DNA from 2 places in the Streptomyces sp. NPDC014995 genome. Region 2 is predicted to be linked to the other one. Evidence: riboswitches for the same ligand, from Rfam matches in the RefSeq annotation. Region 2 holds a riboswitch; the other holds the start of a gene.
The links. Region 2 has a riboswitch for thiamine pyrophosphate ahead of thiC (phosphomethylpyrimidine synthase ThiC). Riboswitches for the same ligand answer to the same signal wherever they lie in the genome.
Positions count from the first base shown of each region.

Region 1: linked by a shared signal. The riboswitch ahead of ACF1A1_RS22500 (thiamine ABC transporter substrate binding subunit) and the one ahead of thiC (phosphomethylpyrimidine synthase ThiC) in region 2 are both predicted to bind thiamine pyrophosphate.

Region 1 covers NZ_JBIBVX010000011.1:123,633-131,526, reverse strand. Annotated here, with positions in the region: gene ACF1A1_RS22510 (hypothetical protein) at 489-1,115, shown strand; gene rlmN (23S rRNA (adenine(2503)-C(2))-methyltransferase RlmN) at 1,286-2,392, shown strand; TPP riboswitch at 2,435-2,542, shown strand; gene ACF1A1_RS22500 (thiamine ABC transporter substrate binding subunit) at 2,624-3,706, shown strand; gene ACF1A1_RS22495 (ABC transporter permease) at 3,745-5,346, shown strand; gene ACF1A1_RS22490 (ABC transporter ATP-binding protein) at 5,346-6,365, shown strand; gene ACF1A1_RS22485 (LAETG motif-containing sortase-dependent surface protein) at 6,522-7,256, opposite strand; gene ACF1A1_RS22480 (LOG family protein) at 7,417-7,894, opposite strand, start outside.
Region 2 covers NZ_JBIBVX010000002.1:212,482-220,375, reverse strand. Annotated here, with positions in the region: gene ACF1A1_RS05385 (IclR family transcriptional regulator) at 1-136, shown strand, start outside; gene ACF1A1_RS05380 (SsgA family sporulation/cell division regulator) at 236-682, shown strand; gene ACF1A1_RS05375 (YibE/F family protein) at 999-2,894, opposite strand; TPP riboswitch at 2,967-3,156, shown strand; gene thiC (phosphomethylpyrimidine synthase ThiC) at 3,149-4,945, shown strand; gene ACF1A1_RS05365 (VWA domain-containing protein) at 5,278-6,714, shown strand; gene ACF1A1_RS05360 (hypothetical protein) at 6,832-7,716, opposite strand.

The DNA.
Region 1 (7,894 bases), on a different contig from region 2:
GTCTCTTCGTAACGTGGATGCCGGCACGCTGATGCCGCAGGTGAGGCCGGGGAACAGGCGAGGGCGGGAGTGACGGTCGTGACGGGCGAAACAGACATCAGCGTCTATCTAGGGCTGGATGTCGGCAAGGGCGAACATCACGCCGCCGCCGTCAATCGCGCTGGGAAAAACCCCCTTCATCTGCTTCTTTTTCCGAGTCTGCTGTCGCGCCTTCTTCGCCACTAAACCCCCTGGGTGATGTCTCGGTATAGCACTGCGGAGCATGGCGGAGGGGACTGACATCGAGCAGTTGATGTAGCAGATCCTGCATCCGATGTGCTATGTCGCTGGGATCCGCGGTTGGCCTCGCTGATCAGCGAGACCGTGAGCAGTTGGCTGTTCTGCGGAACGAGCGTGTGTGGCCGCGTCCTGGCCGGATCGCCCCCTTGTGCGCCCTTCGTGTGCGTGTCACACAGTTCTGAGGCGGGACCTGGGGGAGGGAGCACTGCATGTCGGTGTTGGGTGGCTATCCGGTAGGGCCGTCGGCCTGGGCCGTCGAGCGGTTCGGGCGGCATGCCGGCGCGCTTGCCGCTGCGGTCCCGGTGCAACTGGCCAAGGCACACGGGAAAGCTCATGCCGCGCACCTCGCTGCGGGACTGAAGAAGCGGAGTCCGTACGGTGTCGCCCTAGCAGGGCTGGTGCGCGAGAACCTGGCGGAGACGGCGCGTGAGCTGGGGGAAGCCGTTCGAGACGTGCGCGGGTACGAGTATGCGGTGATCAATGATCACGCACTCTTCCCGTTCCGGTACGCGGACAGGCCGAGGCCCCTGGACCGAGCCCGGCTGCCGGCCAACGCGTCGCCCACTCGGCACCGGCTGTTCCGGGCGCACGGGCCGCAGCCTCCGGAAGGCTTGTTCGACGTCGATGAGGACCTGGCGACCGAGGAGTATCTGGGGCTGCACGAGGTGTTCGAGGAGCTGGGAGCTTCCACCAGGCTGGTCTGTGTGTTCTTCACGGCCGACGTCGAAAACGGCATCCATGCCATCCACTGGGGGGACGCCCACCTCGAGCCCGACCGCACCTTCACATGGCCCTACAAGGAGCAGCTCCCGGTCGCTCCCGTGCAGATGGAGTGATGGGTGGTGGCGTCGCTGTCTGGACACGGCGAGTCGGAGGCTGGCTGAGCCCTGGGCCGTCCCTGGGCCGTCCGAGGCCGACCAACGCTGACAGACGCCGCCCACGGGTGACCACCCCCACCCCGCTCTGGCCTGGGGTCCCGGAGATGATCTGCCACACTGGACGTGTTATGCCTGCACCCGGAGAACTCACTTTCGTCGCCCCCCGCGGAGCCAAGAAGCCGCCGCGGCATCTCGCCGACCTCTCGCCCGCCGAGCGGAAGGAGGCGGTGGCGGAGATCGGTGAGAAGCCGTTCCGGGCGAAGCAGTTGTCGCAGCACTACTTCGCGCGGTACGCGCACGACCCGGCGGAGTGGACCGACATCCCCGCCGGAGCGCGCGGGAAGCTGCGTGAGGCGCTGCTGCCCGATCTGATGACGGTCGTCCGGCATCTGTCGACCGACCAGGGCACCACCCGCAAGACGCTGTGGCGGCTGTTCGACGGGACGCTGGTCGAGTCGGTGCTCATGCGGTATCCGGACCGGGTCACCATGTGCATCAGCTCGCAGGCGGGGTGCGGGATGAACTGCCCCTTCTGCGCGACCGGGCAGGCGGGGCTCGACCGGAACCTGTCGACCGCCGAGATCGTCCACCAGATCGTGGACGGGATGCGGGCGCTCAGGGACGGGGAGGTCCCGGGCGGGCCGGCCCGGCTGTCCAACATCGTCTTCATGGGCATGGGCGAGCCCCTCGCCAACTACAAGCGGGTCGTCGGCGCGATCCGCGCCCTCACCGACCCGACGCCGGACGGGCTCGGGCTGTCGCAGCGCGGGATCACCGTGTCGACCGTCGGGCTGGTGCCGGCCATCCACCGGTTCTCCGACGAGGGCTTCAAGTGCCGGCTCGCGATCTCGCTGCACGCCCCGGACGACGAGCTGCGCGACACCCTCGTCCCGGTGAACACCCGGTGGAAGGTGCGCGAGGTGCTCGACGCCGGCTTCGAGTACGCCGAGAGGTCCGGGCGGCGGCTGTCCATCGAGTACGCCCTGATCCGTGACATCAACGACCAGGCCTGGCGGGGAGACCGACTCGGACGGCTGCTCAAGGGCCGGCCGGTGCACGTCAACCTGATCCCGCTCAACCCGACCCCGGGCTCGAAGTGGACCGCTTCCCGGCCCGAGGACGAGAAGGCGTTCGTCGAGGCCATCGCGGCGCACGGGGTACCCGTCACCGTCCGGGACACCCGTGGCCAGGAGATCGACGGGGCGTGTGGTCAGCTCGCCGCCACCGAGCGGTAGTCTGACCGGCGTAAGCACCACCATCGGTATTCAGACACCTTCATATTCCGACAGGGGAGCGCCACAGCGCTGAGAGTGCGGCAACCGGGCCGCAGACCCTCTGAACCTCGCCCAGGTCATTCTGGGTAGGGAGTTCGGTCATCACTCGAGCTGTTGCGCCCTGCCCGGGCACCCCCCCGCGGGTCCCGGGCAGGGCCGCGTCTCTTCCTGGTCACCTCCAGGAGGAATCCAGTGCACACCAGGACGTTCATGGCCGCGGCCGTCGGCCTCGGTCTCGTCACGCTGTCCGCGTGCGGTGCGTCGTCGTCCGACGACACGGGATCGAGCGGCGGCTCCCGGACCGTCACCCTCGTCAGCCACGACTCGTGGGCCGTCTCCAAGAGCGTGCTCGCGGACTTCGAGAAGCGGTCCGGCTACAAGGTCAAGGTCCTCAAGGACGGCGACGCCGGGCAGGCCGTCAACAAGGCCGTCCTCACCAAGGACAACCCGCAGGGCGACGTCTTCTTCGGCGTCGACAACACGCTCCTGTCGCGGGCCCTCGACAACGGGCTGTTCCAGTCGTACGAGGCCAAGGGGCTCGACCAGGTCGACACCCGGTACCAGCTCGACGCGGCAAAGCACCGGGTCACGCCCGTCGACTACGGCGACATCTGCGTCAACTACGACAAGAAGTACTTCGCCGACCACAAGCTGGCCCCGCCCGCCTCCTTCGACGACCTGGTCAAGCCCGCCTACAAGAACCTCCTGGTCACCGAGAACGCCTCCACCTCCTCGCCCGGCCTCGGCTTCCTGCTTGGCACCGCCGCCCGGTACGGCGACGACGCGTGGCAGGACTACTGGAAGAAGCTCAAGGCCAACGGCGTGAAGGTGGTCGACGGCTGGGAGCAGGCGTACAACGAGGAGTTCTCCGGGTCGGCAGGCGGCAGGAAGGCCGGGGCGGACCGGCCGCTCGTCGTCTCCTACGCCTCCTCGCCGCCCGCCGAGGTCATCTACGGCGACCCGAAGCCGACGACCGCCCCGACCGGTGTCGCGACCGGCACCTGCTTCCGGCAGATCGAGTTCGCCGGGCTGCTGAGCAACGCGGAGAACAGCGCGGGCGGCAAGGCGCTGATCGACTTCCTGATCTCGAAGGAGTTCCAGGAGGACATGCCGCTCAACATGTTCGTCTACCCGGTGGTGAAGGGCGCGGCCGTGCCCGTCGAGTTCACCCGGTACGGGCCCGCCGCCGAGGACCCCGAGACCATGGACCCGGCGAAGATCGCCGCCGACCGTGACGACTGGGTCAAGTCGTGGACCTCGCTCGTACTGAAGTAGGGGCCACCCGACGCGGGAGCGCGGCGCGGCTGGGGCTCATGGTCCTGCCCGTCGCGTTCTTCGGGGTCTTCTTCGCCTATCCCGTCGCCGCGATCGTCTCGCGCGGGCTCCGGGCCGACGGGGTCTGGCACTTCGGGCGGCTCTGGGACGTGCTCGGACAGTCCGGCATCCGGCACGTCCTGTGGTTCACCACCTGGCAGGCGCTCGCCTCCACCGCGCTGACCCTCCTGCTCGCCCTGCCCGCCGCGTACGTCTTCGCCCGCTTCGCCTTCCCCGGCAAGCAGGTGCTGCGGGCGGTCGTGACCGTCCCGTTCGTGCTGCCGACGGTCGTCGTCGGTACGGCGTTCCTGGCCCTCGTCGGACGCGGCGGGCTGCTCGACGAGCTGTGGGGCGTACGGCTGGACACCACGGTGTGGGCGATCCTGCTCGCGCACGTCTTCTTCAACTACGCGGTCGTCGTGCGGACGGTGGGCGGGCTGTGGGCGCAGCTCGACCCGCGGCAGGAGGAGGCGGCGCGGATTCTGGGCGCGTCACCCTTCCGCGCCTGGCGTCAGGTCACGCTCCCGGCCCTGGCGCCCGCCGTGGCGGCGGCCACGCTCATGGTCTTCCTCTTCACCTTCACCTCGTTCGGCGTGGTCCAGATCCTCGGCGGGCCGACCTTCTCGACCCTGGAGGTCGAGATCTACCGGCAGACCTCGGAGATCTTCGACCTGTCCACGGCGGCCGTCCTGACGATCGTGCAGTTCGCGGCCGTCGGCGCGATCCTCGCCGTGCACGCCTGGACCGTACGGCGGCGGGAGACCGCGCTGCGGCTGGTGGACGCCTCCGTGACGGCGCGACGGCCGCGCGGGGCCGGGCAGTGGGGGCTGCTGGCCGGTGTCCTGGTCACCGTCGCCGTGCTGCTCCTGATGCCGCTCGCGGTGCTCGTGCAACGTTCGCTGGACGCGCCCGACCTCGCCTACTACCGGGCGCTGACCAGCGACGACGGCAACGTCTTCCTCGTCCCGCCGATCGACGCGATCGGCAACTCCCTGGAGTACGCCCTCGCCGCCACGGCCATCGCCGTGCTGGTCGGCGGGGCGGCGGCCGCGGCCCTGACCCGGCGCGACGCCGGACGCTTCGTCCGCGGCTTCGACGCGCTGCTGATGCTGCCGCTGGGCGTCTCCGCCGTGACCGTCGGCTTCGGCTTCCTGATCGCGCTCGACGAGCCCCCGCTGGACCTGCGCGGCACCTGGATCCTGGTGCCGCTGGCGCAGGCGCTGGTCGGCGTCCCCTTCGTCGTACGGACCATGCTGCCCGTGCTGCGGGCGGTGGACGTACGGCTGCGGGAGGCGGCGGCCGTGCTGGGGGCGTCGCCCTGGCGGGTGTGGCGGGAGGTGGACCTGCCGATGGTGCGGCGGGCGCTGCTCGTCGCGGCCGGGTTCGCCTTCGCGGTGTCGCTCGGGGAGTTCGGGGCGACGGTGTTCATCGCACGGCCCGACAACCCGACGCTGCCCGTCGCGGTGGCGCGGCTCCTCGGCCGGGCCGGTGAGCTCAACTACGGGCAGGCGATGGCCCTTTCCACGATTCTGATGCTGGTGTGCGCGGTGGCCCTGCTGGTGCTGGAGCGGCTGCGGACCGACCGGACGGGAGAGTTCTGATGCTGCTGCGGCTCGAGGGTGCGACCGTGCGGTTCGGCGGGCGGGCGGTGCTCGACGCCGTCGACCTCGCCGTCGCCGGGCACGAGGTGGTGTGCGTGCTCGGGCCGAGCGGCAGCGGCAAGTCGACCTTGCTGCGGGCGGTGGCCGGGCTGCAACCCCTCGACGCCGGGCGGGTGGTGCTCGACGGGCGCGACCAGGCGGGGGTGCCCGCGCACAAGCGGGAGCTCGGGCTGATGTTCCAGGACCATCAGCTGTTCCCGCAGCGGGACGTGGGCGGCAACGTGGCCTTCGGGCTGCGCATGCACGGCGTTCCCAGGCGGCACCAGGACGAGCGGGTACGGGAGTTGCTGGACCTCGTCGGGCTGCCGGGCGCCGCCGGCCGGGCCGTCGCCTCGCTCTCCGGCGGTGAGCAGCAGCGGGTCGCGCTGGCCCGCGCGCTCGCGCCCCGGCCCCGGCTGCTGATGCTGGACGAGCCGCTCGGGCAGCTCGACCGGTCGCTGCGGGAGCGGCTGGTCGTCGAACTCCGCGAGTTGTTCGGGCGGTTGGGCACCACCGTGCTCGCGGTCACCCACGACCAGGGCGAGGCGTTCGCGCTCGCCGACCGGGTGGTGGTGATGCGGGACGGGCGGATCGCCCAGTCCGGTACGCCTCTCGAGGTGTGGCAGCGGCCGGCGGACGCGTTCGTGGCGCGCTTCCTCGGCTTCGACAACGTGGTGGAGGCGAGCGTCGCCGGGGAGGCCGCGGACACGCCGTGGGGCAAGGTGCCGGTGCCGGCCGGTTCCGGGCAGGGGACGCGCACGCTGCTCGTCCGGCCCGCCGGGGTGCGGCTGGTCGGCGCGGACGAGGGCCTGCGCTGCACGGTCGCCGCCCGCACCTTCAAGGGCACCCATGTCGCCGTCCGCCTCCAGCCGGAGGACGCGCCGCGTCTGGAGGCGGCGTGCGCGCTGCGGCTGGCGCCGGAGGTCGGGGACCCGGTCGGGGTGGCGTTCGACGCGGCCGAGGTCGTCGTGCTCGACTGACCGGCCGTCGCGCACACCGGCGACCTGGCCGTCGGCGCCCGGCGGGAGACACCGGCGGCGGCCGGCGAACCGCGTACTCCGGAGCGCACCGGCCGCGGCATCCGCCTCGGGTGGGACGCCGGTGGCCCGCCCCCTGGGGGACGGGCCGTAGGGGGATCAGCGGCTGCCCGGTCCCCGGCGGCGCATCCCGAAGAACACCGCGCCGCCGCCCACGGCGACCAGCACGGCCGCGATGCCGACGATCAGGCCGGTGTGGGAGTTGGCGCCGGTCTCGGCGAGGTTGGACTCACCGACCGCGGGCGACGGGGCGCTGCTCACGGTGGTGTCCGCGGGCGCGGTGCCGTCACTCGACGAGGGCGCCGCAGGCGACGAGGCCGGCGGGGCCGGTGTCCCGGAGTCGGTCCCGGCCGGGGTGGAGGCGGAGTCCGACGGAGACGGCGACGCCGACGGGCCGGTGGGCGTGGTGGGCGTGTCGTCGGCCGTGCAGGCCTTGGCCGGGGTGGTCAGGTTGCCTGCGATGTCGGCGTTGACCAGGACCTTGTCGTTCTTCGTGGCCGTGACGTGGATCCGGTAGACGGCGCCGGGCTCCCAGTCCTCGGCGAAGGTGACGGTGACGCCCTTCTTCGAGCCCTCGACCGTCTGCTCGCCGACCTGCCGGAGGTCGGCGCCGTTGTTCTCGAGGAACACCGTGACGACGGCCGGGGTCCCCGTCGGGTCCTTGTCGGTGACGGTGATGACGCCCTTCGCGCCGTCACAGGCGGCCGCGGCGGAGAAGTCCGTGATATCGCTGGCCAACGCCGAGCCGGAGGCCCCGAGGACGAGGGCGGCCGAGGCGGCGGTGACGCCGAGCATGCGCACCGAACGAGCGGCGGTACGGCGGGATGGGGACACGTTTGTCCTTTACGTGATGCGCAACTGCGGGGGGTGGAGGGGGAGGTGACGCCCCCTGTGCGGTGGGCGACAGCATCCCCGGGAGGCTCACAGGTCTATAAGCGTTCCATAAGTACTGTCAATGTGTGGACGCTTCGGGACCATTGCCTTTGCCCGCGCTTTAACCGCCGAGACGTTTCAACGCCTCTGGAGCCTCCTCGATCCGGTCGACCAGGGCGATCCGGTGCTCCATCGCGCGTTCCTCGGCGAGCGCCCGCAGCAGCGGCCACGTGGGCAGCCGCTCCGTCCAGTGCGCGCGGTTGACGAGCACCATGGGCGTGGGCTCCCCACGCGACTTGTAGTAGTTGGGCGTCGCGCTGTCGAAGATCTCCTGTACGGTCCCGGCGGCGCCCGGCAGGAAGACGACCCCCGCGGTGCAGCGGGCCAGCAGGCCGTCCTCGCGGGTGGCGTTGGAGAAGTACTTGGCGATGTGCGCGGCGAACGGGTTCGGCGGCTCGTGGCCGTAGAACCAGGTGGGGACGCCGACCGAGGGGCCGCCCCGCGGCCAGCGGGTGCGGACCTCGAAGGCGGCCGACGCCCAGTCGGTGATCGAGGGCGTGAACTTCGGCGCCCGGGCGAGGAGCCGGAGGGCGCCGGCG
Region 2 (7,894 bases):
CGTGGGCACGACGGCCGCCACCATCGCCATCTCCCTCCCCGCCCACCAGGCCGATCGGCTGATGCCGACGGCCCGGCAACTGCAGGACGAGGCCGGGCGGATGCTGGGATCACTCGCGATCTCTATCAGTATCTGAAAACTCACTCCTTGTGATCTGTTGTGTACTTTCAGCAAGATGCCATGCAATGTGAGGGGTTCATTCCCAGCCATTCGACGGCCATGACGGGGTAAGGCGATGCGCGAGTCCGTGCAAGTAGTACAGGCAGAGGTCATGATGAGCTTTCTCGTCTCCGAGGAGCTCTCGTTCCGCATCCCGGTGGAGCTGGGCTACGAGACCTGCGATCCCTACGCCGTACGCCTCACCTTTCACCTGCCCGGTGATGCCCCGGTGACCTGGGCCTTCGGTCGGGAGCTGCTCATCGACGGGGTGGGCAGACCGTGCGGTGAGGGAGATGTGCGGGTCTCGCCGGTCGACCCGGATGCACTGAGCGAGGTCCTGATCCGGCTCCAGGTCGGGAGCGACCAGGCGGTGTTCCGCTCCTCGGCGGCACCGCTCGTGGCCTTCCTCGACCGCACCGACAAGCTGGTGCCGTTGGGCCAGGAGGGTGCGCTCGCCGACTTCGACGCCCATCTCGACGAGGCGCTGGACCGGATCCTGGCGGAGGAGCAGAGCGCCGGCTGAGGGGTGCGGCGGCGAACGGTGGCGGAACGCTTCGGCAGGGGTGGGGCTGTGCAGGAACGCTTCTTCTGAGCGGCGGCGGTGCCCCGAACCCGCCCTGGCGCCGGGCCTCCGAGCAAGAGGGAGGTCCCGGCCCCGACACCGCGCTGCCGAGGATCGAGGAGGCGCCGATTTGCCGTGGGAGTGCGCCAAGCGCCGGACGTGCGGGCCGCACCAGCGATCGTGCAGGCCGCACAACGATCGCAGGCCGCACAGCGATCGCAGGCTGCCTAGCGATCGTGCGGGCCGGTCGTCGGTACCGGCTCGCACGCACGCCGCGTCAGCGCTTGCGTCGCCTGCCGCGACCGCCTCGGGCCGCCTGCGGCGCCGGGCCTGCCGTACCGGCCGGCGTCGCCCCCGGTGCCCCCTCCGGGGCCGTCCCGGTCGCCGTACCGGGCTGCGGTCGGTCGGCCGAGACCACCAGGGCCGCCAGGGCCGTGGTCACCGGCACCGACGCGACCAGCCCGATCGAGCCCACCAGCGTGCGCACGATCTCCTCGGCGACCAACTCGCTGTTGGCGACCGTACCGACGCTGCTCTGGGCGATCGAGAAGAGCAGCAGCAGCGGCAACGCGGCGCCGGCGTAGGCGAGGACGAGCGTGTTCACCACGGACGCGATGTGGTCGCGGCCGATCCGGATGCCGGCCCGGTACAGCCCGCGCCAGCCCATCGACGGGTTGGCCTCGTGCAGTTCCCAGACCGCCGACGTCTGGGTGACCGTCACGTCGTCGAGGACACCGAGTGAGCCGATGATGATGCCGGCGAGCAGCAGACCGCTCATGTCGATCGACGGATACAGGCCGTGGATGAGACCGGTGTTGTCGTCCGTGTTGCCGGTCAGCGCGGCCCAGTCGATGAACCACGAGCCGAGGACGCCGATCAGCAACAGGGAGATGAGCGTCCCGAGGACCGCGACCGAGGTGCGGGCCGAGAGGCCATGACACAGATAGAGCGCGATCAGCATGATCGCACTCGACCCCACCACCGCCACGACCAGTGGGTTCGAGCCCTGAAGGATCGCGGGCAGGATGAAGAAGTTCAGGATCAGGAAGCTGATGGTCAGCGCGACCAGCGCCATGACGCCCCGCAGCCGCCCGACGACCACGACGGCGACGGCGAAGATGGCGGCGAGCAGTCCCAGGGGAACGCGGCGGTTCACGTCGGTGACCGAGTACTGCAGGTCCTTCGGCGCGGAGGGCTCGTAGGCGACCACGACCTCCTGGCCCTCGCGCAACTGCCGTGACTGGTCCGGCTGCACGATCTCGGTGAACGTACGGCCCTTGTCGTTGCCGGTGTCCACCCGGATGGTGGCCCGCTTGCAGGTGCCGTTCGCCTGCTGCTGGGCGGAGGAGCCCTCGGCCGTGGAGGTGTCGCCGGTCGGGGTGTCGCCCGAGGCGTTCACCGACGAGCAGCTCACGCTCACGACCTCGGTGACTGTCGCGTGCTGGGTCTGCCGGTCGAAGCCGACTCCCGTTCGCTCGTGCGGCGGGGCACCGCCGGGCCACAGCACGACCAGCCCGGCCAGCACGGCCACGGCGAAGGGGATGAGGACGGCCGCGATGACCTTGCGCAGGTGCTGGGAGACGGGAGCGGCCGGGCCGTGACCATGGCTGTGCGAGTGCCCGTGCCCACCGCCGGAACCCGGGCCGTTGCCCCCACCGGGGCCCGGGCCGTTGCCGCCACCGGGACCCGGGCCATGCCCACCGCTGTGTCCGTCGCCGGGGCCGTGTCCGTGCCCGTGTCCGTGGCCACCGTCCTGCCCACCACCAGGACCGCGCTCGCCCCCACCGGGGCCTCGCCCGGCGCCACTGGAGCCGTACTCACCATCACCGAACCCATGCCCGGCGCCACGGGAGCCGCGCTCCCCGCCACCGGACCCGGGTCCGCCATACCCGCCGCCCGGCTGCTGATCGCCGTCACGCCTCTGCGCACCGCCGAAGCCAGGGCGACCGCCGCCGTATCCAGGACCCTGGGGCCGGCCGCTGCCGGCGAAATCGCGATCGTCTCCAGGGCCAGGACCAGGACCAAGACCAGAGCCAGGACTGGCACCGGGACCGGCATCGGGGCCATGGCCGCGGCTGCGGCCGGTGCCGGAGCTGGGGCCGTGGCCGCCTCCGGCACCCGTTCCGCGGGGCGGCTCGGGCGGTGGGTACGGGGGATGGTGTGTCGTGGTCACCGACCGATCATCGCAAGAACGACCGGGGCCCCCTGTTCACCGCGCCCGAATTGCCGCTAGCGTGGGGTCAACCTTTGCACACGCGGGAGCTCGGAGCACCGGGCTGAGAGGGCGCTGACCTCCGTCTTCGCGATGTTTCACGTGGAACGTCACCGGAATCGAGTGATGTTTCACATGAAACGTCGGCAGACGGTAGCCGCTGCGTCGACCGCTGAACCTGTTACCGGGTAATGCCGGCGTAGGGAGTAGGTCTCATGACCAACAAGGACGCACGCACGCCTGCCTCCACGCAGATCTCCACGGAGATCTCCGCCAACGGGGAGGCCGGGAAGTCCATCGGCTGGCACAAGGCGTATGTCGAGGGCGCACGCCCCGACCTGCGGGTGCCGGTCCGTCAGGTGCACCTCACCAACGGGCAGTCGGTCACGCTGTACGACACGTCCGGTCCGTACACCGATCCGCTCGTCGAGACCGACGTCCGCAGGGGCCTGCCGCCGCTGCGGGAGAACTGGATCATCGCCCGCGGCGACACCGAGGAGTACGCGGGCCGCCCCGTCCGTCCCGAGGACGACGGCATCAAGCACACCGCACCGCGCGGTGGGCTGCGCAACCTCGACGCCGTTTTCCCCGGGCGGCCTCGTCTGCCGCGCCGGAGCCGCGACGGCAAGGCGGTCACCCAGCTCGCGTACGCACGCCGGGGCGAGATCACGCCCGAGATGGAGTACGTGGCCATCCGGGAGAACGTGTCGCCCGAGGTGGTCCGCGAGGAGATCGCGGCAGGCCGGGCGGTCCTGCCCGCGAACGTCAACCACCCGGAGATCGAGCCGATGATCATCGGCAAGCGGTTCCTGGTGAAGGTCAACGCCAATATCGGCAACTCCGCCGTCACCTCCTCCATCGAGGAGGAGGTCGAGAAGATGACCTGGGCGACCCGCTGGGGTGCCGACACGGTCATGGACCTGTCCACCGGTCGCAACATCCACACCACTCGCGAGTGGGTGCTGCGCAACTCCCCCGTCCCCATCGGCACCGTGCCGCTCTACCAGGCCCTCGAGAAGGTCGACGGCAGGGCCGAGGAGCTGACCTGGGAGATCTACAAGGACACGGTCATCGAGCAGGCCGAGCAGGGCGTGGACTACATGACGGTCCACGCGGGCGTGCGTCTGCCGTACGTCCCGCTGACGGCGAACCGCAAGACCGGCATCGTCTCGCGTGGCGGCTCGATCATGGCGGCGTGGTGCCTGGCCCACCACAAGGAATCGTTCCTCTACGAGAACTTCGAGGAACTCTGCGAGATCCTCGCCGCCTACGACGTCACGTACTCGCTCGGGGACGGTCTGCGGCCCGGTTCGATCGCGGACGCCAATGACGAGGCGCAGTTCGCGGAGTTGCGCACGCTCGGGGAACTCAACCGGATCGCGAAGCGTTTCCATGTTCAGACGATGATCGAGGGCCCGGGACATGTCCCGATGCACAAGATCAAGGAGAACATCGACCTTCAGCAGGAGATCTGCGATGAAGCTCCGTTCTATACGCTCGGTCCGCTGACGACGGACGTCGCGCCGGCGTACGACCACATCACCTCCGGCATCGGTGCCGCGATGATCGCCTGGTGGGGCACGGCCATGCTCTGCTACGTCACGCCCAAGGAACATCTGGGCCTGCCCAACCGTGACGACGTCAAGACCGGCGTCATCACCTACAAGATCGCCGCCCACGCAGCCGACCTCGCCAAGGGGCACCCCGGTGCGCAGGAATGGGACGACGCGCTGTCCGACGCCCGCTTCGAGTTCCGCTGGGAGGACCAGTTCAACCTGGCCCTCGACCCGGACACGGCCCGTGAGTTCCACGACGAGACACTGCCGGCGGAGCCGGCCAAGACCGCTCACTTCTGCTCGATGTGCGGGCCGAAGTTCTGCTCGATGAAGATCTCCCAGGACATCCGCCGCGAACACGGCGGAACGCGCACGGAGATCGAGGAGGGGATGGCCCAGAAGTCGAAGGAGTTCGCGGCGGCGGGCAACCGGGTGTATCTGCCGTTGGCGGACTGACACCCACCCGCGTCGGTCCACCGGCTCGTGTCGGCCCGTCGGCTGCCGCCCACCCGGGGCGGGCTCGTCGGCGCGTCGGTCCGGGGTGGTGCTCTCCGGTTCCGGTGAGCCGAGGCGAGCGCCGCCCCTGTGCCCACGGCGACCGACCCGGGGCGTCGCGGGCACGCCCATCGCGTGCCGGCGGTGAGGTCCGGCCCGCCCGGCCCGTCCCCGGCCCGTTCAGTCCGCCCGGCCCGTTCGGCTCATTCGGCCCGTCCGGTCCGTCCGGTCCGTCCAGCCGTCCGGCCTCCCAAGAGGCTTGCTCGTGGGGCGTGGGTCGGCAGACTGGCCCCATGACAGCGCGATCCATGAGCAAGGGCGCCAATCTGCCGGTCGACGCGTCGGCCGTGCGCGTCGAGATCAGCTGGGCCGAGAGGGCCGGTGGGCCGGACGTCGACGCGTCGGCACTGTTGTTGACCGCGGCCGGGAGGGTGCGCGACGACGGCGACTTCGTCTTCTACAACCAGCCGCGGCATGCCTCCGATGCCGTGACCCACCTGGGGAAGCGCAGTGACGCCGGTGTCACGACGGACGCGGTGGAGGTGGACCTGCGGGCGCTGGAGAGTGCGGTCGCGCGTGTGGAGCTGTGTGCGTCGGCGGACGGGGGCACCTTCGGGCAGGTGAATGGTCTGACACTGAGGCTGCTCGACTCGGGGAGCCTGGCCGAGCTGGCGCGCTTCGAGATGCAGGGGGAGACGGAGACTGCGTTCATCGGCGGCGAGTTGTACCTGCGCGAGGGGAGGTGGAAGTTCCGGGCGGTCGGACAGGGGTACGCCTCCGGGCTCGCGGGACTGGCCACCGACTTCGGCATCACCGTCGATGACGAACCGTCAGAGACGGTCGCTCCCCAGGCAACGGTCACCTCCCCGGCGACGGCCCTCGCCCCGGCACCGTATCCCCAGGCACCGCCCGTCCACCCTGCCCCGCCGGTTTCCCCTCCGGCTCAGGCACCTGCCGGTCCTCGCCTGACGAAGGGCGAGGAGCGACTCCCCGTCGACATGCGCAAGCGGCTGTCCCTGCGCAAGGAGCAGGTGGCCGTCAGCCTGAGCAAGCGGGGAGCGACGGGTGTCAGGGCGAGGGTCGTGCTCGTGCTCGACGCCTCCGGATCCATGGCCTTCCTCTACTCCCGGGGCGTGGTCGCGGACGTCGTGGAACGCATGGCGGCGGTGGCGGCCCAGCTCGACGACGACGGCGAGATGCAGGCCTGGACGTTCGCCTCCCACGCTGCCCGCCTGCCCGACCTGCGCCTGGGTGAACTCCCCGAGTGGCTGCGGCTGCATGTGCGGGTGGGGGAGATCAACCTCTTCCGTCGTGGCAAGAAGCCGAGGAGGGGCCTGGAACCCGGGCAGGTCGACATGCGGACGGTCGGTATCCAGAACGAGGAGCAGAAGGCGATCGCCCAGGTCAGAGAGTATGTACGGGAGAACCCGGCGGCCGCCCCGACCCTGGTGCTGTTCTTCTCCGACGGCGGTGTCTACCGGGACGCCGCGATCGAACGGGAACTGCGTGCCGCGGTGGAGGAGCCGATCTTCTGGCAGTTCGTGGGCCTCGGCCGGTCCAACTACGGGGTGCTGGAACGCTTCGACACCCTCCCCGGTCGCCGCGTCGACAACGTCGGCTTCTTCGCCGTCGACGACATCAGCACCGTCCCGGACCAGGAGCTGTACGACCGGCTCCTGTCCGAGTTCCCGTCCTGGATCACGGCGGCCGGCCGAGCGGGCATCCTCTGACCTCGCCAGGTCGCTCCCGGCAGCGAGCGGTGAGCCGGTCGCCGAGACCGGCAGTTCCCCGATTTCAGCCGGGCGTACGGCTTGCGCTCCCCTTCGGCGGGGGCGCAAGCCGAAGGCCTATTCCGGCTGGTTTTCCGGGCCTCCGAAGTCCGGGCTGGTGTAGTCCGGGCTGCTGAAGCTGGGGCGGGAGCCGGCCGAGCGTCCGTCGCCGGGGCTGGTGAAGCCCGGACGGTCGTAGCCGATCTTCGGCAGACGGCCGGTGGGCGCCGGCGGGGCCGGTTCGGGGTGCAGTGCGGCGGCCGTGCCGGGGTCGGCGAGGGCCTCGCGCAGAAACGGCAGGATGCCCCGTCGCAGCAGGGCTTCCCGCCAGGCTTCCTTGGCGCGGGCGACCTCCTCGCTCAGTTCGCCGTACGGCCCGGCCTCCAGGGAGGGCCGGTTACGCAGGGCGGTGAGCAGGAGTCCGACGGTGGCGACGAGGATCGCGGCCGCGGCGATGCCCCCGAACGCCCAACCGGCGGTCACCATGGCCTGGGCGAACGACTGCTCGGGGTCGAGCATCCGGAGGACGTATCCGACGAGCAGGAAGATCACCGCGGCGGTTCCGGCGAGAACGGGGGTGAGGACGGCGGCGACGGCGACGGCGCCCGCTCCGGCGGTCTCGGCGACCTGGGCCGCCTCCCCCATGGTGGCGGCGAGCCCCATCCCGCCCACGCCCGGCTCACCGGAGCCGGACGCATGGGTGGGTGACGACGGGGTGGACGGCGCCGGGTGGCGCAGTTCCTCGCGGACCTTCACGTAGTGCTGGTACTCGGTCGCCGCGGCCGCCGTGATGAGTGCGGTGGCGTTGAGTGCCATGGTGCGCAGTTGTTCGGCGTTGAGCCGCTGGCCGACAGCGGCCAGTTCCGGGTGGTGTGGTGCGGAGCGCAGCGCCTCGTCGAGGATCCGCTCGTACTCCTGGCGGTCCTCGCTGTGCAGGTGCTGCGGAACGCTGTTCATGTGCATCCCCCGATGCTCCGTAGGGCTTGGGGCTCGCATGCCAACGAGCCGTCGGGCAGAAACGGAGGGGAGCCTGCTACGGATAAGCCGATGGTAGAGCGGCGACGGCATGAGGTAACAGGGGGTTTGCCGAAATTGGCCCCTGGCCTGCGGCGTCGTCGAACGCGTCCGGCGTGGCCGTCGC